One region of the Endozoicomonas sp. ALE010 genome, then DNA from elsewhere that is predicted to be linked to it. Evidence: predicted binding sites of a transcription regulator. Region 1 holds the regulator's gene; each other region holds the start of a gene.
The links. The regulator sigma-54, encoded in region 1, starts transcription at its own class of promoters, with help from an activator protein. The targets are predictions, from matches to a motif close to TGGCACNNNNNTTGCTNT.
Positions count from the first base shown of each region.

Region 2: the regulator sigma-54 is predicted to act here: its motif matches at 2,186-2,203, upstream of glnK (P-II family nitrogen regulator).
Region 3: the regulator sigma-54 is predicted to act here: its motif matches at 2,348-2,365, upstream of urtA (urea ABC transporter substrate-binding protein).
Region 4: the regulator sigma-54 is predicted to act here: its motif matches at 1,405-1,422, upstream of ACO6UY_RS10200 (sugar phosphorylase).

Region 1 covers NZ_JBLYNV010000016.1:71,704-79,610, forward strand. Annotated here, with positions in the region: gene mgtE (magnesium transporter) at 151-1,509, opposite strand; gene ACO6UY_RS09310 (HPr family phosphocarrier protein) at 1,650-1,919, opposite strand; gene rapZ (RNase adapter RapZ) at 1,919-2,776, opposite strand; gene ACO6UY_RS09320 (hypothetical protein) at 3,188-4,516, shown strand; gene ACO6UY_RS09325 (PTS sugar transporter subunit IIA) at 4,655-5,104, opposite strand; gene hpf (ribosome hibernation-promoting factor, HPF/YfiA family) at 5,132-5,446, opposite strand; gene ACO6UY_RS09335 (RNA polymerase factor sigma-54) at 5,823-7,286, opposite strand; gene dcuC (C4-dicarboxylate transporter DcuC) at 7,596-7,907, shown strand, end outside.
Region 2 covers NZ_JBLYNV010000049.1:29,947-37,853, forward strand. Annotated here, with positions in the region: gene ACO6UY_RS17930 (alpha/beta hydrolase) at 1-5, shown strand, start outside; gene ACO6UY_RS17935 (accessory factor UbiK family protein) at 76-369, opposite strand; gene ACO6UY_RS17940 (MBL fold metallo-hydrolase) at 439-1,428, opposite strand; gene ACO6UY_RS17945 (hypothetical protein) at 1,461-1,634, opposite strand; gene glnK (P-II family nitrogen regulator) at 2,397-2,735, shown strand; gene ACO6UY_RS17955 (ammonium transporter) at 2,876-4,126, shown strand; gene ACO6UY_RS17960 (hypothetical protein) at 4,292-5,179, opposite strand; gene ACO6UY_RS17965 (hypothetical protein) at 5,390-6,529, shown strand; gene ACO6UY_RS17970 (hypothetical protein) at 6,537-7,094, shown strand; partial or broken gene ACO6UY_RS17975 (TDT family transporter) at 7,224-7,820, shown strand; gene ACO6UY_RS17980 (cation:proton antiporter) at 7,896-7,907, shown strand, end outside.
Region 3 covers NZ_JBLYNV010000080.1:3,668-11,574, forward strand. Annotated here, with positions in the region: gene ureC (urease subunit alpha) at 1-476, opposite strand, end outside; gene ACO6UY_RS21910 (urease subunit beta) at 473-808, opposite strand; gene ACO6UY_RS21915 (urease subunit gamma) at 818-1,120, opposite strand; gene ACO6UY_RS21920 (urease accessory protein UreD) at 1,151-2,041, opposite strand; gene urtA (urea ABC transporter substrate-binding protein) at 2,490-3,719, shown strand; gene urtB (urea ABC transporter permease subunit UrtB) at 3,788-5,434, shown strand; gene urtC (urea ABC transporter permease subunit UrtC) at 5,438-6,604, shown strand; gene urtD (urea ABC transporter ATP-binding protein UrtD) at 6,597-7,355, shown strand; gene urtE (urea ABC transporter ATP-binding subunit UrtE) at 7,369-7,907, shown strand, end outside.
Region 4 covers NZ_JBLYNV010000019.1:14,025-21,931, reverse strand. Annotated here, with positions in the region: gene ACO6UY_RS10205 (hypothetical protein) at 423-1,181, opposite strand; gene ACO6UY_RS10200 (sugar phosphorylase) at 1,479-3,194, shown strand; gene ACO6UY_RS10195 (hypothetical protein) at 3,345-3,803, opposite strand; gene ACO6UY_RS10190 (hypothetical protein) at 4,262-4,723, opposite strand; gene ACO6UY_RS10185 (hypothetical protein) at 4,982-6,526, shown strand; gene ACO6UY_RS10180 (hypothetical protein) at 6,777-7,907, shown strand, end outside.

The DNA.
Region 1 (7,907 bases):
CTCGGACCAATGGCACTGACTTAAGGGTGAAAGCCTTGTCATACGTGGTCTTTAAGGCACCCGGCGATTGGAACCACAAAGCACACAAAGAGCACAAAGGAAAAGAAAAGCTCTTCTTAGTGCTCTTTGTGTGCTTTGTGGTTCAAAACGCTACCCATAGAAAACAGTGGCCAGCCCAAGGAATGAGAGGAACCCCACCACATCGGAAATCGTGGTCAGGATAATACTGCCAGCAAGGGCCGGATCAATATTTAATGATTTCAGTAAAACCGGCAGCATCGCACCGGTGACCACGGCAACACTCAGGTTGATCACCATGGCGCAGGCGATCACCAGGGAAATAATCGGATCATCAAACCAGAACCAGGCGATGGTGGCCACCAGGGTTGCCCACAACAACCCGTTGAGAAAACCGGCAACCAGCTCCCGGCTTAACAGCCAGCGGAGGTTGGTCTTACTGATTTGCCCTAGCGCCATACCCCGGATCACCAGGGTCAGGGCCTGACTGCCGGCATTACCTCCCATGCCCGCAACAATCGGCATCAGCACCGCCAGGGCCACCACTTTATCAATTGTTTCCTGAAACAGACCAATGACCGAGGCGGCAATAAAGGCGGTAATCAGGTTGAAGCCCAGCCAGACCGCCCGGCGTCGTGCAGTTCGCAGTGCCGGGGCGAAGGTGTCTTCATCGTCATCCAGACCGGCCATACTCATCATGGAGTGTTCGGCCTCTTCCCGGATCACGTCCACTACATCATCGATGGTGATCCGCCCAAGCAGTTTGCCCTTGTCGTTCACCACCGGGGCGGAGAGCAGGTCCTGCCGTTCGAACAGCTGGGCTACCTGGGTATCCTGCATATCCGCAGGAATCGGGTCCAGGTCGGTTAACATCACTTGTCTGACGGTAGCGCCCGGTTCGGTTGTCAGGAGCAAGGTCAGGGGCAGGCGACCGATGTATTCATCCCGGCGATTGACCACCAACAGGCTGTCTGTGCCATCCGGAATGCCTTCATGACGGCGCAGGTAACGGAGCACAACATCAACGGTGTTATTGGGGCGCACCGTAATGGTGTCGGTGTTCATCAAGCCACCGGCGGAATCCTCCGGATAGGCCAGAACCGCCTCAACCCGCTGGCGGTCCTGACTGTTCATGGAATCCAGCACCTGTCGGGTGATGGTATCTGGCAGTTGCTGCAGCAGGTCGGCGATGTCATCAACATCCTGACCTTGAGTAATGGCTTTCAGTTCGGCAATGTTCATCTGGTCAAGGAAGAACTGGCGAACGTCTTCGCTCAGTTCCTGCAGCACGTCGCCTTCCTGTTCACGGTCAATCAACCGCCATAACAGGCTGCGTAACTTTGGTGGGGAGGACTCCAGCAAGTGCGCGGTATCAGCAGGGGGCAAGGTGTTCAACATGGTGCGCAATTCTGCAGAGACACCGTGCTCAAGAGCATCATTAAGTTTTTTCAGCTCGGCTTCACCGATGCTCAATTGCAGTTGCTGCGCCATTATTGTCTGCCTGAAATGATCTGCCTGAATGATCTGCATGAACAGTTTCTGCGCATCCGGTAAAGGCCGGATGGTCAGGGAAAATGAAAGATGGTCTCTATGGTAATTGCAGTGGCTACTCCCCGCAAAGGGGGAGTCTGTTATTCTTCTTCACCAAAGCGGTCATCAATCAGCTCGCACAGGGCAAGGCAGGCGGCCTCTTCATCATGGCCGTCACAAAGGAGCTCAAGCTCCGAACCCTGTCCTGCCGCCAGCATCATAACCGCCATGATACTCTTGCCATCCACCTTGCGCCCATTGAATCCGATTTCGATCTCACTGGCAAACGCCGATGACGTGGAAACAAACTTGGATGCCGCCCGGGCGTGCAAGCCCAGTTTGTTAATGATTTTTTTTCGATAGGTAATCATTATTCGTGAAGCTCTCTGTGTCTAACCTGAACCCGATCCAGTTTACTGGTAAACAGGGTGCCCAGTGTTTTACCAATATAGACTGAGCGGTGCTGCCCTCCAGTGCAACCGATGGCAATCGTCATATAACTGCGCTGGGCTGACTCAAAGCGCGGAAGCCATTTTTCGATAAAGGCACTGATATCCTCAACCATTTCGACCACCAGGGGATCATCCTTCAGAAAGTCGATAACCGGTTGGTCCAGACCTGTGTATGTTCTCAGGGATTCGTCCCAGAAAGGGTTGGGCAGGCAGCGCACATCAAAGATAAAGTCGGCGTCTGAAGGAATTCCGTTTTTAAAGCCAAACGATTGAAAAAGAACCGTCACACCGCTTTTGTGATCAGCGCAGAACTCCTGTTTGATCATGTCCCTCATCTGATGAACAGAGAGCGATGTGGTGTCGATTTTCAGGTCTGCCTCAATCAGCACCGGCGTAAGCAGCTTTTTTTCTAACGCGATGGCTTCTCTGAGCGATGTCTGGTCATTACTGAGCGGGTGCTTTCTGCGTGTGGCACTGTAACGGCTGACCAGCTTTTCGCTGTCGGTGTCCAGGTACAGTACCTGACAATGGATGCCTTTGTTCCGAAGGGACTTCAGCAGATCAGGAAAGTTATCCAGAGTTCCGGGCAGGTTTCTGACATCAATACTGACGGCCATCCTGGGGGGCGTTGAATGATGGCCTTTCAGGGTATCCGGTAATTGGTTCAGCATACTGGCCGGAAGATTGTCGACACAATAAAAACCCTCATCTTCAAGGGTGTGCAGAGCTGAACTTTTTCCAGAACCGGAGCGCCCGCTGATGATGATAAGTTTCATAGCTGTTCCTTTATGCTTCTGAGCGTGTAGGTATTGAAAGCTGACCCTTCTTCTATTAAAGCAACTTTTGATCAAGAAGCCTACCGGATACCGTTGACCTGAGGTGGAAAAAGCAAATCGATGGCCAGGGTATCCGGAGTTGCTGGCAATCCTGTTAATCAAAATGTGTTTAATGGCTGACAGCGTCTGGTTGCGGGATTCTATCAGGGTGCGGGATATGGGTCAGGCTATTGGTTTTTCCTGATTCTAATGAGTGCGGGAAACTCTGTTAGTGCTTCTGACAGTGCTGTCATTCATTTAATGGGAGAATAATCCTAGAGTTTAAATCACAAGTAAACCAGTGAGAGAGGTTAATTAAATAATCTCTCTTAATTATATGAAACAATCCTATCTTGTTAAAGGAGTAACATCATGGACGCACCACTGACTAAACCACAATTTCTCGCAATTACTTATCAACCATTAGTTGAAACTACTAAACGTCAATTAGTTGAAACGACTAAACATCCATTAGCTGAAAAAGCTTCTCAACCAGTTCCAGTTCCGGGTCCGCGTGAAAAAGATCAGGTACCTGATGATTTTGGCAGGTTCTATAACCGCATGGTAAGGCCACTGGAAAGAAAGTTTGAAGATGGTCAGCCAAAACCAATATTTGTTATTGGCGGTCGGGATAAAGCCGAAGATAAACTGGCCAAAAGCCACATGGCCTACCTTCAGCGCAAGGCTGATGCTATGCAGAATATCAAACCGGTTATTGATTCTGTTGTCCAGACAGAACAGGAAAGCCCCATAGAAAGCGACACCAGTCCCAAGGTGGAGGTCATGCAGGACGAACCGGCTTTGGAACCTGTTCCTCAGACAAATTCGGAAAGCTCTGAAGACAGCTCCTGTGGCTTCTTCAAAAAGCTGAAGCACTGGGCAATTAAAGTTGTCAAAGTTGTTTACAAATATACCGGTCTGAAATTTATTGTTGAGGCAATCAAAGGTAAGGATAAATCTGAACCTGTCGCTGATACCGTCAATACCCAGGATGAAGCTGTCGCTGATACCGTCATAAGCCAGGATGAAGCTGCAGTGGTGGCTGATGTTGTCAAAAGCAAGCGTAAACCTACACCTGTTGCTGATTGTGTCAAAAGAGTGCTTGAAGCTAAAATTGCTACAGTTGATGTGATGAAAGCCAGAGGGCTGGCCCTTCAGCCTGACAGGGCTAAAATGCTTCATGATCTTAAGATTGTACAACGCTTACGAGGTGTTGTTGCACCGATTACACCACGTACCGCAGAGAGTTCGCCTTGCTCCGGGCAGGATAGTTACGATCTTTCCGGGCTTCACCGTGCGAGTACTGTCTTCGCTGAAAAAAGAGATAAAAAAGCCTTGGAGAACATTGCTGAAATTGAAAAGAAACGAGCTGAGGTTGAAGCCAACAAAGCAAAAGAAAATTTTGCCAAGGAAAAAAAGGCTTCATATAGAAATAAATTAATAAATCCTGGGTTAAAGTATGGCAAAGATTGGGTGGCCTACAACTTTTCACGAAAGCAAGAGTCTACTGAAGTGCAGAAGGCCAAAGAGGCCAGGGACATCAAAATGGCCGAGGATCATAAGCGACAGGATTCTCAAAGCCCTGTGTCTGAAACCCCGATTGTTCCATCAACTGTTTCGCCAGTCACTAAAGAAGATCCAAAGGCCGACAGGTATGCAGCAATTCGTGAGCTTGATGAGCAACTTAAGGTTCAACGGTAATTGGCTAAAACCCTGTAAGCCGCAATGCATTTTGTCCGGGACTCAAAGAAGTGTGTTAACAACAAAAGATAAGAGCATTGTGATCAGTTGAACCTTTCAGGCCATCATTACCTATGATGGCCTTTTTTGTCACGTTATTCACTGTTCACTCATAGTACGATAGAGCATTGTCGTATTGGTAGCCGAACGTATTTTCTGAAGGGTCAGGGCAGAATGAAATCGCCCGGCCAGCGTCCTTAAAATTTCAAGATGTTCCTGGTTTTCGCCTTCTGGCACGATCAGCGCGAATACCAGATCAACGGGCTCACGGTCCACCGCATCAAAATCAACCGGTTCCGCCAGTCGTATAAAAAGACCGATAGGCTCCGGGCAGGCTTTGCAACGACAGTGGGGAATAGCCACGCCATCACCCAGTCCGGTGGTGCCAAGACGCTCCCGGGCAACCAGCGCTTCAAACAGTTCTTTGGCATTGATTTCGGGGGCATCGCTGCTGATGCGTTCAGCGATAAATTCCAGGATTTTCTTTTTGCTGGCCCCGTGCACCCCGTCAAGGGTGCGCTCGGGGGTTAGGATGCGGTGAATAATCATGCTGAATAAGAATGGCAACCTGATAAATCAAAGGGCATGGCCACTGGCACCCTGTTGCCTGTCCAGGGCTTTCTCTTTTCGTTTAACCAGCTGCCGATCCAACTTGTCCGAGAGCAGGTCAATGGCTGCGTACATGTCTTCGTGCTCGGCGGTGGCATTAATCTCGGCCCCGCGGGTATGCAAAACGGCTTCTGCTTTCTGCACCAGCTTTTCGACGCTCAGGGTCACCTGTACATTGGTGATATGGTCAAAATGTGAACCAAGACGCTCCAGTCTTTTGATCACATAGTCGTGCAGAGCTTCTGTTACCTCGACATGATGCCCACTGATGTTGACTTGCATGTAACGCTCTCCTGAATCCCATTATCCAGATAATCACCAGTCCGCGGGATTTTTCGTACTGGCTGAGTTCGATTCTATCACTGTCGGTGCAGCTTGGAATGCCCTGAGACAAAAAAAACTGCTTTTTGAACGGTGTATCAACGGAGCTTGTGTAAAAAATTCCGGAACACTGTTTCAATGTGATTGATGGGCGTCCCTTATCAATACCTATCAATGACATCCAAACTCCATTCGTCCTGAGCGGAGTCGAAGGGCGTAAGCACCATGCCCTGAATAAAGACTGTGCCAATCACCTTCCGTCCGTGCATCCAAGCGGAGCCGAAGGACGCTCAGGGTAAACGGAGATTGCACACATCAAACTCCTCAAAATGATGTACTAAGGCACTAACTGCTTACGCTCATTGGATGGCGGAATATTCATGGACTCACGGTATTTGGCAATGGTGCGCCTTGCTACCTTGATGCCCTGATCCCCCAGAATCGCTGCAATTTTATTGTCACTGAGGGGCTTGCGCGGTGTCTCTTCAGCAATAAGTTTGCGGATATGGGCCCGAATGGCCGTGGAGGAACACTCCCCCCCTTCCGTGGTGCTGACATGGCTGGAAAAAAAGTACTTCAGCTCGTAAACACCCCGGGGAGTATGCATGTACTTCTGAGTAGTGACCCGGGATATCGTCGACTCATGCATCCCCACCGCCTCGGCAATATCCGCCAGCACCAGGGGTTTCATGGCTTCATCCCCTTTTTCCAGGAACTCCTGCTGATAGGTAATAATCTGGCTCGCCACTTTCATCAATGTTTCATTGCGACTTTGCAGGTTTTTCAAAAACCAGCGGGCTTCTTGCAGATGGTTCTTCATGAACACATTGTCGCGGCTGTTATTGGCTCTCTGAACCATGGACGCATAATTATTATTAATACGCAGTTTGGGCAGGGCGTCGGAATTCAGTTCCACCGTCCAGCGTTCCCTGATTTTCCGGACGGATATATCCGGAACCACATATTCGGCTTCTGTCTGATCAATGGTGCTGCCGGGTTTTGGGTGGAAGCTCTGAATCAGGCTGAGGGCTTCTCGCAGCTGGTCTTCTTTCAGTTTGGCATGACGCATGATGCTGGCATAATCACGGGTGCCAAGGGACTCAAGGTAACGGGTGAGCAGTTTTTCTGCATTGTTGAAATGGGGTGTTGAGGGCGGCAGCTGACGAAGTTGAACCAACAGGCACTCTCTAAGGTCAACACTGCCACAACCCACCGGATCGAATTGTTGCACCCGGTGTTGCAGCACATGGATCTCTTCAATCTCCAGATCGTCCAGTTGGGATTGAAGAGAGACAAACAGGTCATCCAGCGTGCAGGTTAAATACCCATCCGGATTAACCGCCTCGATGATCGCCAGACCAATCAGCCGGTCCCGGTCGCTCATGGGCACCATATCCAGTTGCCATTCCAGGTGATCCTGAAGTGACTCCACAGCGGAGGATTTTGCCAGGGGGTCATAATCATCGTCACCGCTGCTGGCCGGCAGGCTGGAATACACGTCGTCCCAGGCGGAGTCCACGGGCAGTTCATTGGGAATGCTGTCTGACCATTCCGCCATCTCCTGAGGCTCAGGTTCTGAGGCTTTTTCGCTCAGATCAACGAGCTCTTCCCGTCCTTCAGTGCTGCTGGCGGTGTCCTCTGTCTGGCTATCGTCGGACTCCAGCATGGGGTTGGACTCCAGGGCCTCCTGAATCTCCTGCTGAAGATCCAGGGTCGATAGCTGTAGCAGCCGGATGGCCTGTTGCAGCTGCGGCGTCATGGTCAACTGCTGGCCCATCTTGAGCTGTAAGGAAGGCTTCATAGGCAACCGTATACCTTTACTTCGTTGTCCGTGGAGGCTGCAGAGGCTTACTCTCCATGTGCGGCTGATTATAAACCCATAGACGTTTCTGAAACCATAGCTTTAGCAAAAAATGTGCAAAGATTGAATACGATGAAATTACGTGTGTTTTTGTGTGGCTTATAAGCGCTTTCCGCCTTTAAAGTTCGGTCATAACGACTGTCAGAATGGTTAAAAAAAACTACCCGATCATTATTTGACATTGGTCATTTACAACCAAAAGTTCAAGAAATAACCTGCGCGAAATTTAGCCATTTTCAGGATTCCCCTGTGGATATACTCATCGTCATACCCGTAGTTGCACTGGTTATATACGCCATCGTGAAGAACTACAGTGCATCAGCCTCGCTGGCTATTGCCGGTATTGTCCTGCTAAGTGCCGCCGCGTTGATGGGGATAAAAGACATTCTGCCAGCGGCCAAGGCCACCGGTTTTATCCCCTTTGACCTGTTTCAACTGATGAACACGGTATTCAGCTTCCGCATGGCCAGCCTGGGTCTGACCATCATGGCCTGTGGTGGTTTTGCCAGCTACATGTCCCATATCGGTGCCTCAGAAGCGCTGGTTCGACTGGCCGTTAAG
Region 2 (7,907 bases), on a different contig from region 1:
TCTGACAAAGTTATTTCAGGGTAGTTCACAAGTTGGCGCCTGTCTTAAGCCGCAGGCGCAGAGGCTGGAGAGTGATTAATGGTCAGCGCTTTGCTGGTTATCGTTGCTGCTGTCTTCCGGGACTTCTTGTTCTGCTTTAAATGCTTCCATCTCTTTTTCCAGCGCTTCAAGGCGCTCTCGGGTGTGCCTCAGAACAGCAACCTGGGTATCAAACTCATCACGGGTGACCAGCTCCAGTTTTGACAGGGCACTGCCCACCAGTGCCTTGATATTTTTTTCGATATCTTCCCGGGTCTGGCTTTTGTCACCGTTAAAGAGTTCACCGGCTTTGGCGGCGATGGTATTAATCAGGGCGGCTTTATCGATCATGGTTATCGCTTGGCTGATGGTCAGAAAAGAGAAGGATACCGCAATAACAGCAAGGTAACGATCCGGAACTTATAATTGCTCAAATAAAGCCGTAATCTTTCCGGGTTTGATCACAATAAAATCGTTATCGGCAACGCCATGCTGCTGTTTGGCGAGCTGCAGATCTTCCGGTGGTTGCAACATCGGCTCATTGGTTAGCATAAAGCTGCCCCAGTGCATCGCCAGCGACAGGCGTGAGCCAACATCGTTGTGGATATGCACGGCTTCTTCCGGATTGACATGGATCTCTTTCATAAACCAGCGTGGCTCGTAGGCACCAATCGGCACCATGGCCATATCCATGTAGCCGAAGTGCTCACCAATGGCTTTAAAATCTGAACTGTAGCCAGTATCCCCGGCAAAATAAAAGCGTTTACCCGGTTCAGCTGCTTCAGTCGCCGCTTCAAATACCCAGCCACACCAGAGCGTTCGATCCGGAAATATTGAACGGCCACTGAAGTGCTGACAAGGTACTGCCGTGTATGTCCAGCCGCGATGGGTATGGGATTCCCACCAGTCCAGCTCGACCCAGTTAGCTATACCATGTTTGCTGAACCATTGGCCTAAGCCCAGGGGCAGCATAAACAGGGGTGGATTGTCTTTTTGTTTTTTCTGAATGGCTAATACTGAGTTTCGATCAAGATGGTCGTAATGGTCGTGAGAAATCACCACCACATCCACGTGGGGTAAGGCAGCAATATCGATCGCTGGTGGAGAGTAGCGCCTGGGGCCAGCCCACTGTACAGGAGACGCTCGTTCAGAAAAGTGTGGGTCGGTAATGATATTCATCCCCTGGTGGCGAATTAAAAAGGTCGCATGACCAATCCAGCTGGTCAGGGATTTATCTGAATTCTCAAAGACCGAATAATCATCGTCTACCACCGGAATAGAAACTTTCTCCGGCAGTGCCTCGGTGATTTTCCATTTCAAGATGTTCCATAACGAGCGATGATGCATTTGCATAGCATCGTTATTGCGAAAGCCGCCATTCGGCAGATGATGTTTTTTTGAGCGATTCACCGCAGCTACCCTATCTTATTTTGTTAATCAATTTAGCGCGGAGCAACACCTCGGACAAATTTAGGTATCGCCGCACGGCCATAACTCTGTTTGCTGACAATGTTTAAATCGTCGTCAAATACAAAATAGTCCATGACCTCATCCAGGCGCTGATTGGAAAACGCATCGTTAAAGGTGTGCAATACATTGCGTATATCATTTGCCATCGGTATTTTTCCCTGCCTTATTATTTGCCAGTAGGATTTATCACATGCCGCCGGTGAGGTAAAGGCGCTCTATTGTCGCCCCGCGCTGAACAGACGTTTTGGGAGAGATAGGCTCACCCCAATAACCAAAAAGCGGGGGAGGGAATGCCATGAAAAATGTGACGATCACCGGCGGCGGCAGTGGTTTTTCTCAGGGACGATCAGCTATTGCCACTATATTAAACGACAATAGTCAGGTATCGGTTGGTGAGTTTCTTTAGTGATAACATGGCCAGGCCTCGCAACTACACCTACTGAGGGCGGCCATGACCAGTATGGCACTGTAGGTATTCGCGCTTTTCTGTACTGATATTACAATCGACTCAGCTGCTCTGTGATGAGGCATCAAGTCTGGGTAGTTGTAGGATTTTTTGATGAATGCACTGCTTTGGTGCGCTTTTTTGGGTGGGGGATTAGGTTTTAGTGCATCAAATGGGTGCGTATCCGATTTCGCCGCTCATTTGAGTCCATGAAACCTTCAACCATGCCCATTTATGGGGATAGATAAAAACTGGCACAGAGCCTGCTTAGACAGGAGTAACCATTTAACCAGTGCCGGGCGGGATGCCTGAAATCAAGACTGGCAGGGTTGGTTTTTCCTTTTACAGGCCGGGAAATAAAACAGACGGTTGTAACACAAAGGGAAAAGCGTAGACTTTGGAAGCTATCGCATCCAGGTCACCCCTCCCGGATGAATATTAAGTAGAGCCAGGAGAATAATGCATGAAGTTAGTATCAGCCATTATCAAGCCGTTCAAGCTTGATGACGTGCGGGAAGCGCTTTCTGATATCGGCGTTCAGGGTATTACTGTGACAGAGGTCAAGGGCTTTGGTCGCCAGAAAGGCCATACCGAACTGTATCGCGGTGCAGAGTATGTTGTGGACTTTCTGCCAAAGGTAAAGATTGAAGTGGCTATCTCGGATGATCTGCTGGATCAGGTGATTGAAGCAGTGTCCAATGCCGCCAATACCGGCAAAATCGGTGACGGAAAAATATTCGTGACCTCTCTGGAGCAGGCTATTCGGATCCGTACCGGAGAGACTGGCATCGACGCTATTTAAGTGCCAGTCAAAGGCATGACTCATCAGCAGCCACTGATGACATCGCCGAGCAGTATCAGTGATATACAGCTTTGAGCTAAATACAGCCCTGGGCTGAAAAGAAAGATAAAAAAGATGTGAATTTTACTGGGAGGGGTCCCGTGGAAGATATAACTCAGCTGTCGTATGCGCTCGACACTTTTTATTTCCTGATGTGTGGTGCACTGGTCATGTGGATGGCCGCTGGTTTTGCCATGCTGGAAGCCGGTCTGGTGCGCTCCAAGAACACCGTTGAAATTCTGACCAAGAACATTGCCCTGTTTGCCATTGCCTGCACCATGTACTTGCTCTGTGGTTATCAGATCATGTATCCGGGGGCTAACGAAGGCGGCATCATGCCTCTGTTCGGTACGCTGCTGGGCACTGAGAACAGCGTCGAGTCGGTGCTGGGTGGTGGTGAAGATGCACCTTACTACTCTCTGCGTTCTGACTTCTTCTTCCAGGTGGTCTTCGTAGCTACTGCCATGTCCATCGTTTCCGGTGCCGTTGCTGAGCGCATGAAACTGTGGGCCTTCCTGCTGTTTGCGGTCTTTATGACGGGCTTCATCTATCCGGTACAGGGTTTCTGGAAATGGGGCGGTGGCTTCCTGAACGAAGCTGGCTTCCAGGATTTTGCCGGTTCCGGCGTGGTGCACATGGCGGGTGCTTCTGCTGCCCTGGCGGGTGTGCTGCTGCTGGGTGCCCGTAAAGGCAAGTACGCATCTAACGGTTCCGTTAATGCCATGCCTGGCGCTAACCTGCCACTGGCTACTCTGGGTACCTTTATCCTGTGGCTGGGCTGGTTCGGTTTCAACGGCGGCTCTCAGCTGAAGATTGCTGATGTTGAAAATGCCAACGCTGTTGCCCAGATTTTTGTCAACACCAATGCTGGTGCCGCCGGTGGTGTTATTGCTGCCCTGATCGTTGCCAGACTGTTGTTTGGTAAGGCTGACCTGACCATGGCTCTGAACGGTGCCCTGGCGGGTCTGGTTGCCATTACCGCAGAGCCGCTGACGCCAACTGCCCTGGGTGCAACGCTGATCGGTGCTGTTGGTGGTGCACTGGTTGTCTTCTCTATCCTGGCGCTGGACAAACTGCGTATTGATGATCCGGTGGGAGCCATCTCTGTCCACGGTGTTGTGGGTATCTGGGGTCTGCTGGCGGTACCTCTGACCAACAGCGACGCTAGCCTGGGTGCTCAGCTGTTGGGTATTGGCAGCATCTTCGCCTGGGTGTTCGGTGCTTCCCTGGTTGTCTGGGGTGTGATCAAGGTAATCATGGGACTGCGTATCTCCGAAGAAGAAGAGTACGAGGGTGCTGACCTTACTGAGTGTGGTATGGAAGCGTATCCGGAGTTTACTAGCAAGTCTTGAGGCATGTAAAAGCTGACATTGAACAACTACGTAGATGTCGCTACAACCATATCGTGGTAGTAGCGACAGTTGACAAAATCGTTGACAAAAAAGACCCCGGCATCAATACACTTTGTATTGTCTCGCCGGGGTCTTTTTTATATAACTTTGGGCTATACCTTTGGGCTATGGCAGTTTCAGATCCAGATCCTTTGCAACACCACTTTGCAAATAGGATTTCAACTCTTGATAGTGGGGCTGAATCTCCGGGCTGTTGAGTTCTCCCAGCCAGAATGTCCAGTTCATTTTTTTCTCACTGCCATCTATAGCCTGGACTGCTCTGAGACCAAAATAGAGCGGTTGGCTGTCCTTGTCTGCATCAGTGCCGGTCATGATGTAAGAAGCTCCTACTAAATTATCGGGCATACTTTGATGTGACAATGGGAGATCTTTCAGGCATTTGTTCTGTTCGTTGGCCATTTCTCCCTGATAAATTGCCTGCTGTTTGGTGTCTCTGATCTGCATACCGCTCTCAGGGTAGGCTATGTAGAGGGTCACTTTTTCAGGGTCTGATTTGGCCAGGTTTCTAACGGTGACAGTTCTGTCGCTAATGGTTTTCGCCCGTGCACTGTCACCTTGCATATGTATGGACATGGCTTCAGGGGGGGCTGTATTCTCGGGAGAAACCAGCGGGGTTGCAGGGGCTTTCGTATGAAATAACACCATCACCCTGGTGACGGTTCTTTCTTCAATTAGCTTTGAGAGTGTCTGTTCGAAAATGGTTTGCATGCCTACGCCAATGGGGCGTAATGTTTTGTCAAAATCTGAAAGTTCAATTACTTTAACTTTTGAAACCTCTTGAAAGCGCTTTAATATTTCTGACTTGATTGTATCGTCACTCTCGTCTGAATCGGAGACTGGCTTATAAGCTCCATGTTGGAGTTTAAAGCCGGATTGCAAACTGAGTTGAACGTGGGGAATCACTTTTTTAAACCTCTCGCCGTGAGTGCAGCCGGTCAAAACAAAGACAAGTGTATTGAGGATCAATGCTTTTAGAGCATTAGAAAGTTTCATGTTTTGTCGTGCAGGCTGATTTTTGTTGGACTGGAGTTGTAAAGGTAGAACAGGATTTGGATATTTCAATCTTTGGTTAACTACTTACGCCTGGACATGCTGAAAACTTGAAAAAACACAGCTTTATTTAAAATATGAAATTAAGCAGGAACCTATCTGGATTTTTGTGGTCTGCACTGATCCGAGTTTAAGAAATGTAAGGTTATGCTTATGATTTCTCCCTCCTCTTCTCCTGTTACTGGAGCTGATCAATCACCGTCTTATGAAGAATCAATGACACAAAATGCTGTATTGGGGAATCACGATGTTCAATCTGCTTCCGCTGATGCAACAGTAAGTTTAAGGTATCAAGCTACAGTTCCGGTTCTGCCGGAAACTTCCCAAAAGGCAAATGTTGACACGCATAAAGTCAGTGCCGTTTCAGTCTGTAGTGGAAGTACACACAAATCCCCGGGAAAGCCTGATAACTCAGCCTCTGAGCTTCCCTCCGGGGAATCAGCAGACACACTGGTTTCCACTTTTATTGCAAACAATCCAACAATAGCATATTGCCTTCGTAACCCAGAGTTTCATAAGGCTGCGGTTACAATGTTAGCTTTGTATTCCCTGCATTCTAAACCTCAGTCTGATGATGATTCGCAAGAACCAAAAAGTAAGTCAAAAAAGGCTTTATGTGAACTTGTTATGAATAATATTGAGTGTTTCAATATAATATTTCCTTATATAGCGGTTCCCGGCTGCGGTCGTTTAGATCCTGTAAGATTTCTGGGGGTTATGCTCTCTCTATGTGAAAGCGCTTATCAAGATGCTTTTCCAAAAACAGTTATCAGCATTGGCTCGGGGCAAGCATTTCTTGAAAAATGTTTTGATTCGATGGGAGGAGTCGGCGTGAAATGCTACGACCGTGAACCGCTAACCAGGTTTTTACCTGTTGAACAAGCTGAGTTCCCAAAAGATATTAACAAGTGCCTGCCTGATGATTGCAGTAGTTGTTTATTGGTTTCAGGATATCCCCAAGGGTATTTAGGCCCTGTGCTCACGGAATTTATCCGACGGGGAGGGGAGATGCTCTGCACCACTGTTGAGGGTGGTTTGTTTAGTGATATGCATGAAGGATATGAAGATAATCCCAAGGTTCTCAGGGATGGGATTAAAAAGTTAAGGAAGAAGAATGGAGCGTTCTTTGAGGTTCAATTAACGGATTACACTCTGATGGGGCCTGCGTCATTTATCCAGTTTTACAACTGGCCATCAAGCGTTAAGCAGCTAATGTTTGATTCCAGGATTTTGAATGGTTTGTGTTCCGATATCGAATTTCCTCGATTCCTGACATCACGTTCACGTAGATAAAATGATTATGCAAAATGTCACTGCTGTAACTATAACGCAATCCACAGGTTATGCTACCCCTTCGGGTGCGGGTGATCATTTGTTATCCCCCGCCCTTGCTGCACTTGGCGCTGTGCGTCCGACACCTGGCCTGGATCCGCCAGAACAAACGATTTCTACAAATGGCATTGAATCGATAACAGACAGAAATGTGGAATTAGTACAGGGCCCTCTCCGTAATGAAATCAACGGAGCTTTTCGAGGCGTTGCCAGCACTGACGCAGCGGGTACTTCATCCGTAGATATAGATTCAGAAAGGGCCTTGATAATGAAGATGAAGAATGTAATAACGAAATCTGTTGGAGTTCTGACTTATAGGAATGTACACGTGTGCGGTGTCGCAGCGAAGGGCAGCACCAGGGGCCAACTTCAGTTGAAACTTATGGCTAATCACGATTGCAGCCAGGAGGTGAGGCAGCAATTGCTCACCGACGTGGAATTCTACCTGCAGAATAATGTTCCGCAGTGGTTGCGCGATGAGTTTACACTGGTGATTGAATACGGCGGGCCTATAGAAGCTCTGTAGGCAGGCTTTTCTCATAGCGCCGGGTCGTCGGGGATTTTCGGTAATTCTGGATGGACCCGGTTTCGCTAGTGAGATATCAATAAAACTTAATCTCACTATCCATAAGTTTGATTTTTCTTATTCGCTGTTGGGTTATATCTTTATTCCAACTATTTCCATTTGCACCAAATGGTTCCAAGCTGGTTTGTGCCGCCCGTTGGCATTATTGTCGCGGCAGTGACCAGCAAGGGTATGGGGCATGAGAAACTTGTCTTTACGTTGTTTGTTTTTGGACTATGCTGCTACTTCATAAAGCTGCCAGTGATGTTGTATCGTTTGACTTTCAGAGAGAAAATTCCTGATGCTGCACTGCCCACATTTGCCATTATGGCGGCACCGGCGAGTCTTTCTCTGGCGGGCTACCTGTCCATAACTGACCAGCCGAATTACTTACTGGTTGCGGTCCTGCTGCCATTGGCTATTTTTATGACGAGTCTGGTCTATGTTGCGTTTGTTCGCTTACTGCGCCTGCCGTTTTCGCCAGGATATGCTGCTTTCACATTTCCAATGGTAATTGGGGCTACAGCGTTGTTTAAGCTGGCAGATATACTTCATCAACAGGGCTATCAAACAGTTTGTGATGTTATTAACAATCTGGCCGGTTTTGAACTTTTGGTGGCGACGGGGATCGTACTTTATGTTGCCCTCCGCTATCTCTGGTATTACTTCTCACCTCGCCATCCCTGATGTATGTCGAGATATGGACTGACCGGTCAATATGGCCACGGGTAAATTGTACCCTTGGCCTGAAATGCCGAGCTTATGATCCCTCTT
Region 3 (7,907 bases), on a different contig from region 1:
AGCATGGTGGTGATACCGGAGGTCAGGGCTTCTTCAATCTGCTGGGGGCAGATAAAGTGAATATGGGCATCGACACCGCCGGCGGTAATGATCTGCCCTTCTCCGGCAATCACCTCGGTGCCCGGACCGATAATAATATCCACACCTTCCTGAACATCCGGGTTACCCGCCTTGCCAATTTTTTCAATACGACCCTGTTTGATACCGATATCAGCCTTGACGATACCCCAGTGGTCGAGAATCAGGGCGTTGGTGATAACGGTATCCACAACCTCAGCACCGGGCCGCTGGCTTTGTCCCATACCGTCCCGGATTACCTTGCCACCGCCAAATTTCACTTCATCCCCGTAGACCGTGTAATCCTTTTCGGGGCTGATAAACAGTTCGGTATCCCCAAGACGAACTTTGTCGCCTACGGTGGGGCCAAACATATCCACATAGGTTTGCCGGTCCATCTGCGTACGTTTGATGGTCATTGTGCTTCTCCCGGCTGTTTTGGTTCTGGCAGTGTGCCCATCACCTCGCCACGGAATCCGTAAATGGTCTGTTTGCCAGCATAGCGAACCAGTTCGACCTGTCGGTCCTGGCCGGGTTCAAAACGGACAGCCGTCCCTGCCGGGATATTCAGGCGAAACCCGAGGGTCTGCTCACGGTCAAAAGCAAGGGCGGGATTGGTTTCATAAAAGTGGTAGTGGGAACCCACCTGGATAGGACGGTCACCGGTATTGGCCACCGAGAGGGTCAGGGTCTCCCTGCCGACGTTAATCTCAATGGGGTCGGCAGAGGCAATCACTTCTCCTGGTATCATGATCAATCCTCAGGCTATGGGGTTATGGACGGTGACCAGCTTGGTACCATCGGGGAAGGTGGCTTCCACCTGAACCTCGTGGATCATTTCCGGAATACCGTCCATCACCTGCTCACGGGTGATCACTTCACGGCCTTCATTCATCAACTGGGCCACTGTTTTACCGTCACGGGCACCTTCCATGATATGCATGGAGATCAGCGCGATGGCTTCCGGGTAGTTCAGTTTGACCCCGCGCCCTAAACGACGCTCGGCAACCAGTGCTGCGGTATAGAGAAGCAGCTTGTCTTTTTCCCGGGGGGTAAGTTCCATAGTGAGATCCTGCTTTAATTATTCGTTAATTTAGGTATTCCAGATGCGTGGCCGACACCCTTTGCGGCCATTGAATCGTTCTCTCTCGGCTTCCCAAATCCAGGTGAAAATGGTTCTGGCCTGCTCTGATGAATCGCCCAGGTAACGCACAATAAACACACCGGCCCGCCAGGTGATGGCGGTTACCCGGTGCCAGCCTTTATCGACCAGCTGGCTGTGCAGGCAGGGTAAGTCTGGCGGGCTTTCCAGGGTGATCAGAAAGGTGCCAAAAACCGTCTGATTATTGAGCCCCAGAAGGGACGTGGGCAGTGCTGACCCGGCAGCAAAATCGAGCCTGTCAAGGTAGAGCGGTGTGCTGTCCCGGGTCAGGGTGAGATGCTGGGTGAGTTGCCCACGGGTAAACTGCTCGCCGCTGGCGGTTCGACCCAGGCAGATAATATCCCAGCCTGCAAAGAGCGCATCGCCGCTCAGTTCAATGCGGGTATCAAGCTCGGTAATGGCACCATTAAACAGGATGGTTTCCTGAGGCAGCCACTCCATGGAGGCTGAGTCGCTGACCGTGATATGCGTTGTCTGTTTTTGTAGTTGACCATTGCCGTTGAAATAGACTTTACCGGCAGCCGGGGTTGTGACCAGCCCATGGGCACCATTTCTGATGGCAAAGCGCTGTACCAGTTCATCTCCGGCCACCAGACCACCGGGAGGATGCAGAATATAAAGATGGGTCAGGTCTTTGCCTTCCGGCCAGAAAGGGCGTTGAATGCGCAGCGGCCCATAATGGCGGGTTCTCCCCATCAGGGTACGGCCATTCAGGTGTTTAAGTTCTACGTCTATCCCGGCACGCCAACCCGACGACGATGCCACGGCACTATCAGGCCTGCTGCTCTGGTTGCTCTCTGTCTCACCCGATGATGCTTGCATATTACAGCCTTGTGCTTGTTCTTATCCGGGATCAGTTATTGGTGATCTTTTTGTAATCAATGGCAAAACCTGTGCCAGACACAGTATTTCACTGAATACGTCATTTGTCGCCGACATAATACCTGACCAAATGGTCATTATGAATGCCTTGATTTGGTGCAGCATCAGTTAATGTGCCTGCGAGGCGCGCCAAAATATAGCGTGGCCCCTGTTGTTTCCGGCAAATGCCTGCCGGTCTGGAAAATTCAGGGCGGAGGCTCTCTTTCCCAGCCCGCTTTCCCATGGTGCAAGCACCGAAACTGACCATGGCACACCTTTTGCTCTCCCCTGTTCAGGAAACGAACAGCGAACAATAGATAGCGGGGAAGCTATGAACAACCGGTTAAACAAACTATCCAGAAACTTTTTAACGGCATCGGTGGCTACTGCCGCACTGTCATGGTCAGTGATGGCACAGGCTGCAGACACCATTAAGGTTGGGGTGCTTCACTCCCTTTCCGGCACTATGGCCATCAGTGAAACCACGCTGAAAGATACCGTGTTGATGATGGTGGAAGAGCAGAATAAAAATGGTGGGGTGCTTGGCAAGAAGCTGGAGGCAGTGGTCGTTGACCCGGCCTCGGACTGGCCACTGTTTGCCGAGAAAGCCAGGGAGCTACTGGTTAAGGAAGACGTCGATGTTATTTTTGGCGGCTGGACTTCCGTGTCCCGCAAATCGGTACTGCCGGTGGTGGAAGAACTGAATGGTCTGATGTTCTACCCGGTTCAGTATGAAGGGGAAGAGTCCTCGAAAAATGTGTTTTATACCGGCGCGGCACCCAACCAGCAGGCCATTCCGGCGGTGGATTACCTGATGAGCGAAGAGGGTGGCGCGGTCACCCGTTTTGTTCTGGCCGGTACCGACTATGTTTATCCAAGAACCACCAACAAAATTCTGGAATCCTACCTGAAAAGCAAAGGTATCAAAGATGCTGACATCATGATCAATTATACGCCGTTCGGTCACTCAGACTGGCAGACCATTGTTTCTGATATCAAGAAGTTTGGTAATACCGGTAAAAAGACCGCGGTGATTTCCACCATCAATGGCGATGCCAATGTTCCATTCTACAAGGAACTGGGAAACCAGGGGGTTTCGGCTGAAGAGATTCCGGTGATTGCCTTCTCGGTGGGTGAAGAAGAACTTTCCGGCATTGATACCGGGCCACTGGTAGGTCACCTGGCGGCGTGGAATTATTTTATGAGTGCTGAAAGTGACACCAATGACGAATTTATTGAAACATGGCAGTCTTTTATCAAGGATGAAGAGCGTGTTGCCAATGACCCGATGGAGGCCACTTACATCGGCTTCAATATGTGGGTTGAGGCGGTTGAGAAGGCCGGTACCACCAACGTTGATTCAGTGCGTTCAGCGATGTATGGCATTACCGTTCCTAACCTGACCGGTGGCACAGCGGTGATGAATACCAACCACCATCTGACCAAGCCGGTATTGATTGGTGAGATTCAGGATGATGGTCAGTTTGAGATTGTCTGGGAAACCAAAGGTGGCGTTATTGGCGACGCCTGGACCGATTTTCTGCCGGAAAGTTCCAAAATTGTTGCTGACTGGTCGGCACCGGTTCAATGCGGCAACTATAACCTGGAAACCGGCGTCTGCTCCGGCCAGAACTACTGATTTATAAGATGATATGACAATCAGTGCCCTCCTTCCGTCAGGGAGGAATGGGCGTATAAGGATGTATTATGAATCAGAACCTCCGGCAGATGGTTCACAGTCTGCCAGCCCGCTTTCTCCTGTTCCTGCTGCTGATTTTATCGCGGCCGGTGTTGGCGGTGTCGCCCGAAGACCTTAAACCATTATTAAGCAAAAGTTCCTGGGGACAGCTGGAAGCTGTGATCACGTCCCTGGCGGAAGAAGGCAGCGAGTCCAGCCAACAGATTCTGGAACATTGGCTCAATGGCAAACTGTTTGTTGAGAAACAGCATAAACGACTGGTGTTCGCCGAAAAGACACCGGATAAACAGTATCGGATGTTTGATCCTTTCTTTACCGAAGGGGAGTCAAAAGACACAGCTTCAGAGCTCGGGACGGTGAAGAAAAGAGCGCTGAAAAAAGTAAGAATTAATAATCAACTGCGCTCAATCATTAAAACAGCACTGGCATCCTGGGACTTGAAAGCCAGTGACCCACAAACCCGCATAAATGCCATATACGCCTCTCTGAAAACGCTGGATAGCAAAACGCTGGGTACACTCAGAACTATGAGGGCCAGCGAAGAGAATCAGGGAGTTATCGATGCCCTGGATATGGCCCTGGCCCTGGATCGCTTGCAGACGGGTTCGATCAGTGCACAAATAGCAGCGGTTGAGGTGCTCACCAGTTCTGATCACCCCTTTATTCGTTCCGCACTGGCGGAGGCAGTAACCGCTACGGACCATACCGCGCTGGCACAAACCATCACAACGGCACTGACCGAAATTGACCAGCGACAGCAGTACTATACCGTGGCTGAAAATATCTTCTTTGGCTTGAGTCTTGGCTCTGTGCTGTTGCTGTCGGCTATCGGGCTGGCGATTACTTTCGGGGTGATGGGCGTGATTAATATGGCCCACGGAGAGATGATGATGCTCGGTGCCTATACGACGTTCGTCATTCAGTCTGTATTCCCGGAACTGATTGATCAGTCCCTGTTTATCGCCATACCCCTGGCCTTTCTGGTTGCCGGCGCTGCCGGGGTGCTTATTGAGCGGCTGGTTATCCGCCATCTCTATGGCCGTCCCCTGGAAACCCTGCTGGCGACCTTTGGTATCAGCCTGATTCTTCAGCAGGCGGTAAGAACGATCTTTTCACCACTGAATCAGGAAGTGGCAACCCCCGCCTGGATGAGTGGCTCGTGGGTAATTAATGAGGCGCTGTCGCTTACCTGGAACCGTTTATACATTGTCGGTTTCAGTCTGCTGGTGTTTATGGTGCTGCTGCTGGTGATGCGTTACACCCGCTTTGGGCTGAATATTCGCGCGGTGACCCAGAACCGCGCCATGGCCAGTTCCATGGGTATTCCTACCGGCCGGGTGGATGCCATGACCTTTGGCCTGGGCTCCGGTATTGCCGGTGTGGCGGGCGTCGCCCTGTCGCAGTTGACCAATGTTGGGCCAAACCTTGGCCAGAATTACATTATCGACTCCTTTATGGTGGTGGTGTTCGGCGGCGTAGGAAACCTGTGGGGCACATTGGTCGCCGCCATGGGGCTGGGTGTGGTGAATAAGTTTCTGGAGCCCTGGGCTGGTGCCGTGGTTGCCAAGATTCTGGTATTGGTTTTCATCATTCTGTTTATCCAGAAGCGACCCCGGGGGCTGTTTGCGCTCAAGGGGCGGGCAGTTGAGGGCTGACACATGACTAATGGATTCCAACAGGGGTTTTTATCCCGACTGTTACTTGAAGATCGTGCCGGTAAACTTCTTCTGTCGTCAGTGATGGCAATCACGATTGTGGTGGTGTTGCTCAACACATTGATGCCGGAAGGTTCTCCCCTGCACGTCAGCAACTATACCGTTACTCTGCTGGGTAAGTATCTCTGCTATGGATTGCTGGCCCTGGCATTGGATCTGGTCTGGGGATACTGCGGGATTCTCAGCCTGGGTCATGGGGCGTTTTTTGCCCTGGGCGGTTATGCCATGGGTATGTACCTGATGCGCCAGATTGGAGACCGTGGTGTTTATGGCAACCCGGAACTGCCGGACTTTATGGTGTTTCTGAACTGGCAGGAGCTGCCCTGGTACTGGTATGGGTTTGACTCTTTCGCTGTTGCCCTGGTAATGGTCGCCCTGGTGCCCGGTCTGCTGGCGTTCCTTTTTGGCTGGCTGGCTTTCCGGTCCAGGGTGACCGGTGTTTATCTCTCCATCATTACTCAGGCACTGACGTATGCCCTGATGCTGCTGTTCTTCCAGAATGACTTTGGCTTTGGTGGTAATAATGGCCTGACTGACTTTAAGGATCTGCTGGGTTTCAGCCTGCAAAGTGACCGTACCCGTGTGGTACTGCTTATGGCGTCTGCACTGGCACTGGTGCTGGGTTACCTGGTGTGTCGCTGGCTGGTGAGCAGCCGTTATGGCCGGGTGCTGGTGGCAGTGCGGGATGCTGAGAGCCGGGTACGCTTTATGGGCTACCGGGTTGAACACTACAAGCTGGTGGCGTTTACCCTGTCAGCAGTGCTTGCCGGTATTGCCGGTGCCCTCTATGTTCCCCAGGTTGGCATTATTAATCCGGGTGAGTTTTCTCCCATCAACTCTATTGAGCTGGTTGTCTGGGTAGCCGTCGGTGGTCGTGGAACACTCTATGGTGCGGTGATTGGTGCGGTCGTTGTTAACTACGCAAAAACCTGGTTTACCGGCGTTATGCCCGATGCCTGGCTGTTTGCCCTGGGGGCGCTGTTTGTTATTACTACGCTATGGCTGCCTAAAGGTTTGGTCGGTCTTTATCAACAGATAGCGGGCTTTATCAATGAGCGTCGGGATCCGCAGGGCAACAGAGCTGAGAGAAAGGAGTTAGTGGATGGTTGATAAACATATACCCAACGACACCTTGCTCTATCTCAACAATGTCACGGTCAGTTTCGATGGCTTCCGGGCATTGAATGAACTCTCCTTTATGGTGCGGGAAAAAGAGCTGAGTGCGATTATCGGCCCCAATGGTGCGGGTAAGAGCACCATGATGGATGTGGTGACCGGTAAAACCCGACCTGACTCCGGTGAAGTGTTTTTTCGTGGCAACGTGGATTTGACCCGCTATGACGAAACCGACGTCGCCAATATGGGGATTGGCCGGAAGTTTCAGAAGCCCTCCGTGATTGAAAGCCTGACGGTCTGGGAAAATCTGGAGCTGGCCATGACTGGACGACGAACGCCTTTTGCTGCCATGTTTGGTGCACTCAGCGCAAAAGGTGCCAGAAGAATCGATGAAGTGATGGCTCTGATCCGATTGTCAGACCGAAAAGGGTGGTTAGGGGCCTCATTATCCCACGGACAGAAACAGTGGCTGGAGATTGGCATGCTGCTGTTACAGGAACCGGAGCTATTGCTGGTGGATGAACCGGCGGCGGGTATGACCGATGAAGAGACCTTCAGAACGGCGGATCTGTTAAAAGATCTGGCCAGAGAGCGCAGTGTAGTAGTGGTTGAACATGATATGGCGTTTATCCGGGCGCTGGAGTGCCCGGTGATGGTGCTGCATGAAGGCAGTGTGCTGGCGTCTGGTTCATTGGACCATGTTCAGCAGAATAAAAAAGTCATCGACGTTTACCTGGGTAGATAGGAGGAACAATGTGATGCTGGAAGTACAGGGCATTGATGTGTTTTACGGTGCCAGCCAGGCCCTGAAGTCGGTAACCATTGCCGCGCATAAGGGACAGGTGACCAGCGTTATGGGGCGCAATGGTGTTGGCAAAACCACCCTGATGAACGCTGTTGCTGGTCGGGTAACGCCCGCCTCTGGCAAGATCCTGTGGCAGGGCAGGGATATTGCCAGCAACCCCGCTCACTCAAGGGCACGGAACGGTATCGCCTATGTTCCCCAGGGGCGGCAGATTTTTCCTTTACTGACGGTGCAGGAAAACCTGGAAACCGGTTTTGCCTGTCTGCCCCGGGCAAAGCGGCGGATTGATCCGGAAATCTTTGATCTCTTTCCCGTGTTACAACAGATGCGCCATCGTCGGGGTGGCGATTTGTCCGGTGGTCAGCAACAGCAGCTGGCCATTGCCCGGGCACTGGTAACCCGGCCAGAGCTGTTGATTCTGGATGAGCCAACGGAGGGCATTCAACCGTCCATTATCAAGGATATTCAGTCGGTTATTGGTCTGCTCCGGGA
Region 4 (7,907 bases), on a different contig from region 1:
TAAATAAAGATTAAACCCAAAAAAGACTGCGATACTGTGTTTAAATATTCCATTAAATATCAATGGGTTAGCCTATTTGCGGGAATCGCTGGCAATTATGGCTATTGCCTGGCGCATATTACAAAAATTGCCAAGCGTGATTTCTGACCATTCTGACAAAAAATAGTTCAAAACCTTAAAGTGATATATCGCAAAAAAGTTGGAGATAGCGGGGGGATGTCACTATCATCATTCCGTAAAGGCGGGGCGAATAATATGCCAATGTTACATGGCACAACTCATGCTCCTGATATTAAGAACGTGAATCAAAATCCATAACGCTGCTATTTCAGGAGAGGCATTTTGCAATAGCAGGTTCCGGTTTGCATCTTCCGAAGCTTTCTTTATAGTCGACCCAATCGTTGGGTGAAACCTGCTCTTATCTATGACTTCTGCTTGATAGATCGAATGAATATACCCATTTCCCTTTTGGGGTTAGGGTCAGTAGATCTACAGATTATCAACATACCTTTCTGGAGGCTGTCTTCATTGCGAAAAAAGAACAGCGGAGAGTAGCTGGTACGGGCATTTGCCTTTTTCAGTCGTTTCATCACCCTCTTATGCGATAAATCCACCACGTCAGCTGATCCGGCTGAAATGAATAAATCACCGTTAAGCAGACCGGAATATTCGCCCCATTTGTGTTGATCTTTTCTTAAATGATCGATCCAGGGATATTTGTACATACTGGCCAGTATTTTCACACTTTCGATGACTTCAGATATTTTACAGATTTTGATATCTACATGATTAACTGTGTCATAGAAATGAGTTAGATTATGGCTTGATTGCTCTGCCTCATCTCGGCTATTGACCTCCTGAAATTTCAACAGCGGGTATTGAGTGATAACCTCCAAGATAAATCTTTTAAGAAAGTGCTTATCACTTTCGCCCGGTGCTCGTGTAATACAGGGCGGCTCTTCAATGGTGGCGGCTCCAGGGTATTCGGATATCAGACGCTCATACAATGCTTTAACACTCTGCTTCTCTGCTTGGTCACCATGGTGAAGTTTGATAAAACTCAGTTTTTCCATGACCAGACTTACCAGGCCTGACTTTCTGAGAACGGCTTGAGCATCAGCTGGAGGGCCGGGTTTAAGGGCAGTATCAAGTTGTAATGAACCTGCTGGTGGGACATTCATTTTTTCTTCCTGTTATCGGGATGCACAATACACAAAAGTTAAGGGCTGCCATCATGGTTATTAAATGACGCATATTGCAAAAATTGCCATGTGTAATTTTTGACCATTATGACAAAAAATAGTTCAATACCTTAAAGTGATATATCGCGAAAATTTTTTAGATAACGGGTTATATCACTATCATACACCCGTAAATATGGTCGAATAATATGCCAATGTTACATGGCACAACTCATGCTCCTGATATTAAGAACGTGAATCAGAACACCATAACGCTGCTATTACAGGAGAGGCATTTTGCAAAGCTATCCCCCTATCTTTGCGTCATTTCATCAATCGCTATCCAGGCTTCTTCACATCCCTTATGGTGATCAATCGGATGACCTCGCCAGTATCATCGTCCGCCGGGTTGAGTACTTTCTGCACAACCATGAACCGAAAAGTTTTGACGCCTGGTCAGAGCAGGATATCTATCTGATCACTTATGGCGACAGCCTCACAGAGCATGGGAAACCACCACTGAAAGTACTCAGTGAATTCCTTGGCAGGCACATCCGGCAGCTGATCTCCACCGTGCATATACTGCCTTATTTCCCCTACAGTTCTGATGATGGATTCTCCATCATTGATTATCTGCAGGTTAACCCTGCTCTTGGTGACTGGAATAACGTCAGGGCCATCGCTGAGCGCTATCGGTTAATGACCGACCTGGTTATCAACCACGTATCCCGGGAAAGCCTGTGGTTTGCGGATTTTGTCAGCGGCATCCAGCCTGGGCGGGACTACTTTATTGAGGAAGATCCATCCACAGATCTCACCATGGTCACCCGCCCCAGAAACTCCCCCCTGCTGGTTCCCACCCAGACACGCCGGGGAACCCGCCACGTCTGGGCCACCTTCAGTGAGGACCAGATCGACCTTAACTTCAAAAACCCGGATGTACTGATAAAAATGGTCGATATTGTGCTTTTCTATCTTGCCCGGGGTACCAGCGTAGTGCGTCTTGATGCCATAGCTTTCCTATGGAAGAAGCTCAATACAGCCTGCGTACATCTGCCGGAAACCCACGCCATGGTCAAAGTAATGCGGCTGATTATTGAACAGGTTCGCCCCGGTGCATTACTGATAACCGAAACCAATGTACCTGACCCGGAAAACTTCAGCTATTTCGCCCGGGGCGATGAGGCGCATTTGGTGTACCAGTTTGCACTGCCGCCACTGATACTCCATGCACTAAACCGGGGCACAGAAAAATACCTGGCGCACTGGGCAAGGGCATTACCGGAATACCCTGAGGGTTGCACAACACTGAATTTCACCGCCTCCCATGATGGCATTGGGCTGCGACCGCTTGAAGGGCTCGTCCCCGACAGTGAAGTCGCCGAACTGGTGGACAGCATGCACCGTTTTGGCGGGTTTGTCAGCATGCGCACACTACAGGATCAAAGCGAAAAACCTTATGAGATCAATATCTCTCTATTTGACGCCATGAAAGGCACACGCCGTGGCGAGGATCACTGGCAGGCACAACGCTTTCTCTGCTCACAAATCATTATGCTCGGCATGAAAGGTATTCCGGCCATCTATATTCATAGCCTGCTGGCGACTCCGAACGATATTGTCGGCGTTGAACGATCTGGCCGCACCCGATCCATCAATCGCCGTAAATGGGATATTGAAGAGCTGCGCACAGAACTGGAAAACCCCGTCTCAATGCAGAGCATGGTCTTTAAAACCCTGAAAACCATTATTGGAATTCGCCGAAAAGAGCGCTGTTTTCACCCGGACTGCCCTCAGCAAATCATTGATATCGCACCGGGCATTCTGGCCTTTTCCAGGACTGAGCCCAAAACGGACAGAAGCCTGGTTGCCATTCATAATCTGACGGCAACTCATTTGGACATAAATGCAAAAAAATACCAAGGCCGTCTTGACCTGCTTAGCGGCAAGACCTTTACCTCTGAACAGTTAAAGCCCTATCAAACCCTATGGCTGGTTTCAGGCACCCGGTGATCTCATGGATCGTTCGGCACAGTGAGCGCGTTATCTGGTCATCGCGCCCGGCACGCCCGGGCACATCAGTTTCCTGGTAACGCAGCATATGGCTCAACTTCAGTAGAGGCCAAAGCCCCTGATAAACCAGTAGTTAATAAGCCAAGGATATCAGACTCTACTTGCCCTATCAGTGGAGTCCAGATCCGAAATTTGAACCCGGGTGTTGAAGACCTCTGATTGACTCGATGACACACTGATTGATCTGCTTGCCAGAGAATTTTCCTGTATTGTGCGGCGACGCTCATCGAGTAAGAAAATAATACTCCCTGCTAAAAAGCCTAGGCTGGCCCCCATGATTGGCTGCGGAGTATCATCCGTGTACGTTGGTATAACCCCATCCCGTTTCCAAAGATAATTAATCAGTGACTCACCACCTATCCCCAGGGCTACACCAGCGGAGATAATGGTTAGCCCCCGCCAGACAGTTTTTGCCTTCTCTGTTCGGTACCAGGGAGTAGCAGTCTGGCGTTCATTGCCAGAACCACTTGCATTGCTTACTCCCTCTGATGTGCCAGAAATATCAATTTGTGCACTGCCGGTGCCGGAAATATGGGTTACGGGGTTCATAATGAACTCTCAAAAATTAGAAATTTATAGTATTAAAAGAAATTTTTTTATTATTGATCACACATTTTGACTTTGGATAATTGAAAAAGTTCACTAATGAACTCAAGGGAGCGGTAAAATCGTACTAACTGAACGTCAATAGCATCACTGCCTGCAGAAAAGCTGGTACGGATGTTAATTTCAATAGCCGCATCATCCGGTTATCCGTGAAGCTGCAGATGGCTTGACCCGGATGTTTCATAAACTGCCCCGAATCTCGCGAAGGACCTTGTCGCTCTATGGGATTTTGTGAGGGAGCGCCGTACCGGGGAGTGTGGTCGACTGAACAAAACTCCCTTAGAGCGGCAAAGGTCAAGCGAGAGCGGGAGCACGTTTATGAAATATCCGGGTTAACCCCAATGGAGGTAAAGCCCCTGATAAACCGGCGCAGTAATTAACGAGCTACAGCAGGCGGACCGTCAGTGTTTACTTCCAGACTCAACGGGACGCTGATCACCAGGGATTTCATCCTTGGCAGTGATGACATTTGGCTGACCTGGTACCATGCTGATCGATCTGTTCTCAATACAAGTATGAATTGCAACATACGCCTCGGTTAAACAGGCCTGGTAAGCCCCTTGAGCAAAACCCACGACTGCTCCACCCAGGAATGGCTGCGATATATTGAACGGGTACAATGGCAAATGCCCATCCCGTTCATCTGCGAAGTAACTCAGTGCCTCACCGCATGCATACAATGCTGTATTCACGGAAACAATGAACAGTCCCCGCCAGAGGGGCTTTGTTGCTATGGTTTTGAAAAAGGCAGTAGCAAGGCTTTCATTGCCAGAGCCACTTACATCGTTTTCCCCCTCTGGACTGACAGTAATAACAGCTTGAGGGTCACGTGTAATAATTTGACCGGTTCCAGTATTGATCATAATGAACTCTCCAATAATTATAAGTTTTTAATATTAAAAAAGATCAATATACTATTGATTAAACTTTTGGACTTTGGGCAATTGAATAAGTTCATCAATAATCATGAGCAAGCAATAAAATCGCACCATCAAAATTTGGACAACACCTGAATAACTCTTTAACAAAAAAAGATCACAGCCAAAAAAACGGAACTATATTCTTTCACCATGGTCAATATACCAGTTGAATAATTTTTTTAACTTTTCAGAGCTTTTAAAATGAACAGAGCTACTGGCAGCATAATATGCTGTGTAATATTTTTTGCTTTTACGACTTTCGACACTGTTTCGGCAAGCAGCTCCTTACGGAGTGACCCGACCCGGTTTGAGCAATACCATGGGCAACAGGTATCTCCCGGTCACTATTACGAACAGACTCCAGGATCTGACGCTGATGCAGTATTCCCACCAGTTATCAGTGTCACTCCGGAAAACAGTGACCAATTGACTATCAACCTTGCCAACAAAACAGAAATCGAGAAGCAGTATATACAGGCCTTTTATTTGAGAGGTGAGCGTGATGGTGACATCCTGCTGAAAACCATTAACGATCTTGGCCGCAGCCTGAGAGACTTAACCACCGTTGCCTCAGAGCTCCAGAAAATTTCTGACGAGAGCATCCTTCAACCAATACCCGTCAGGGAATTTCTTGACCATGTGAGAACCTTCACACAGGAATCAAACCTGTTCCTTCAAGACGTTAATAACCTGGAACATTTCCCCACCCTAAGGCCAGACATAACTGCAGATCCCGACAGTGAGGTTGATATGCTCCCGCTGGTTCATCATTACCAGTCAACCTTGCGCAGGCTTGATACCCAAATGAGCGAACTTCATTTCAATATCGTCCTGCCCAATGGCGTCCTTCATCAGCAGCTCGGCATCAGTAGCGACCAGCTCAAGTCGATGTCACTGTATACTGCAGAACAGATCGCTGATATGAAACGTAATGCGTTGCAGCTACGGGCCATGCGAACCCAGGATAAGCGAGTCATTGATGAAGGGATCAACCGTTTTACCAAAGATGCCATTGAAACCTTTATAGATACCTTCGGTACGTCAGAGAGATACAGAACCATTTCCGACCGGGAAGGCAGCAAAAGAGCCAAAGAGATGTTGATCGATGCATTCTGGGCTAGATCTTACATTCGTGCCACCTATGGAATTCAAATTGGGTGCATCCCGGTTGAATATGACAAGCGTATTTTCAATCTGGATTATTACCTGAACGATATGACCGTTGGTGCTGCACCCATTTATGATCAGAATAAGCTCATGCGTTACGCCAATCTCGCTCAGGAAGCAATGTTAACCATTGAAAATTCCGCCAGCAAAAAGTGGTTATCTGTCAGTTCATGGGTTACCTGGTTGGGCGGTAAATCCAATGAGATGGACACCAAATATTTCATTATCGCCCTGATTAAAAAAGATATTGATGAAGAACTGGCCATCAGCCGCTCAGGCGGCCTGAGAAAAGTTCGTGACGGATATCGTCAGCACTACCTCAGTTCAGACATGGCAAGAGCCCTCTACCAGGCAAAAGCAAAGCAGGTTTTCAGCTCATCAGAAGATGACGATGATATTGAGAGCGACGTCATGATGGTTGAGGCTGGCACACTCAAAGGAGCTGTTGCCATGTGCATCAACGCTCTGGAAAACCAGGAAAACCGTCTTGATGAAGCCAGAAAGCTGCAAAGCGTGGTTGATATGCTGACCAGGGACAACGTCTTTTCGGATCGCAGAAAAAGACGACAGCTCTTTTAACCCGGATATTTCATAAACTGCCCCGAATCTCGCGCAGGACTTTGTCGCTCTAAGGGATTTTGTGAGGGAGCGCCGTACCGGGGAGTACGGTCGACTGAACAAAACTCCCTTAGAGCGGCAAAGGACAAGCGAGAGCGGGAGCACGTTTATGAAATATCCGGGTTAAAACATCAATACAAAACAATGAGTATCTGTGACGGGATACTCATTTTCACAACAAATTCATTAAACGTTTTCGCAGGTTGATGTGATGGCTATCAAAAAGCAACTTGTGTATGTGGCTTTGCTGCTCATACTTTTATTTTCAAAGCCATACACCTCTTATGCCGTGCCTTTTCTTATTAATAACCATTGCCTGCAAGTGTCTGCTCCGAGGATAACAGCAAGCCAGTCATGTCCCGGACACGTTATCCCTGCCCATCAAACCCGCAACCTCCACTCTGAAGAGTTAAGATGTTCGGCCAACCACTATACCCATGTTCGCTTACCGGAATCCTTTGACGAAGAAGCATGGCAGGACTTGAAAAATATCAGCCGCCACGATGCGGCAGATATTTTGCGGCAACAGCCGTCACCAGCCTGGAAAGGTGTTATTAACTACCGCACATACCTTCACTGGAATTGGCAGGAGTGCCAGCTGGTCACCAATGCACATCACTGTGGTTCTTACCATGTATGTGAAAAGACATACCTGCCCACCTCGGATGGTGGCATTAAACAAGTCGAACATTGCCATTGGAAGGCAAAAACCTGTTACGCCGATATCACCATGCACGAAAGCCGGTACTGTCAGGATGGTGAGGGAAAAATGGTCTTTGACGTGGAGTTTCTGAAAAAAGACAAAGCCCGCTGGAGCCCTGATTCTCCCGGCTTTATTGACCGTCTTGCCAATGGCTATGATCTGCTACCGGGTGAAGAGGAAGTGGTCACTGTCAGCAATCTGAAAAACATCGCGCGTACCTCACAATCTGCCAGATTAGCGCCAACCCTGTTTATTGAAGACCCTAAAAACGAGTACATCTTCAACGAGCAAATCCACAACCCGCAACCGGATAGCCTTTCCTGTCGCTTCAAGGGTGAAGACGAAGTCAGCTTTACCGTAACCACACGAAAAAGAATTGCTTCAGACTCTCCCAACGCTTTTTCGCTTCCCAAAACTTTTGACAACGAGAAAATTGACCCACTGGTATGGCAGTCTGCCCCTGGTCTGGATGGCTCAAGGCAAGAGAAAGGCTACCCATTCATCATGAGGGCCCAGGACTTCTCTGCCGCAGCACTCAACGAGGTATCAGAAGATGTCACTGAAAAGCTGAAAAATATCATCGTCCGAGTACAACTCTACGAACCCTCCATATTTGGCGACAGACTGAAGTCCACTATC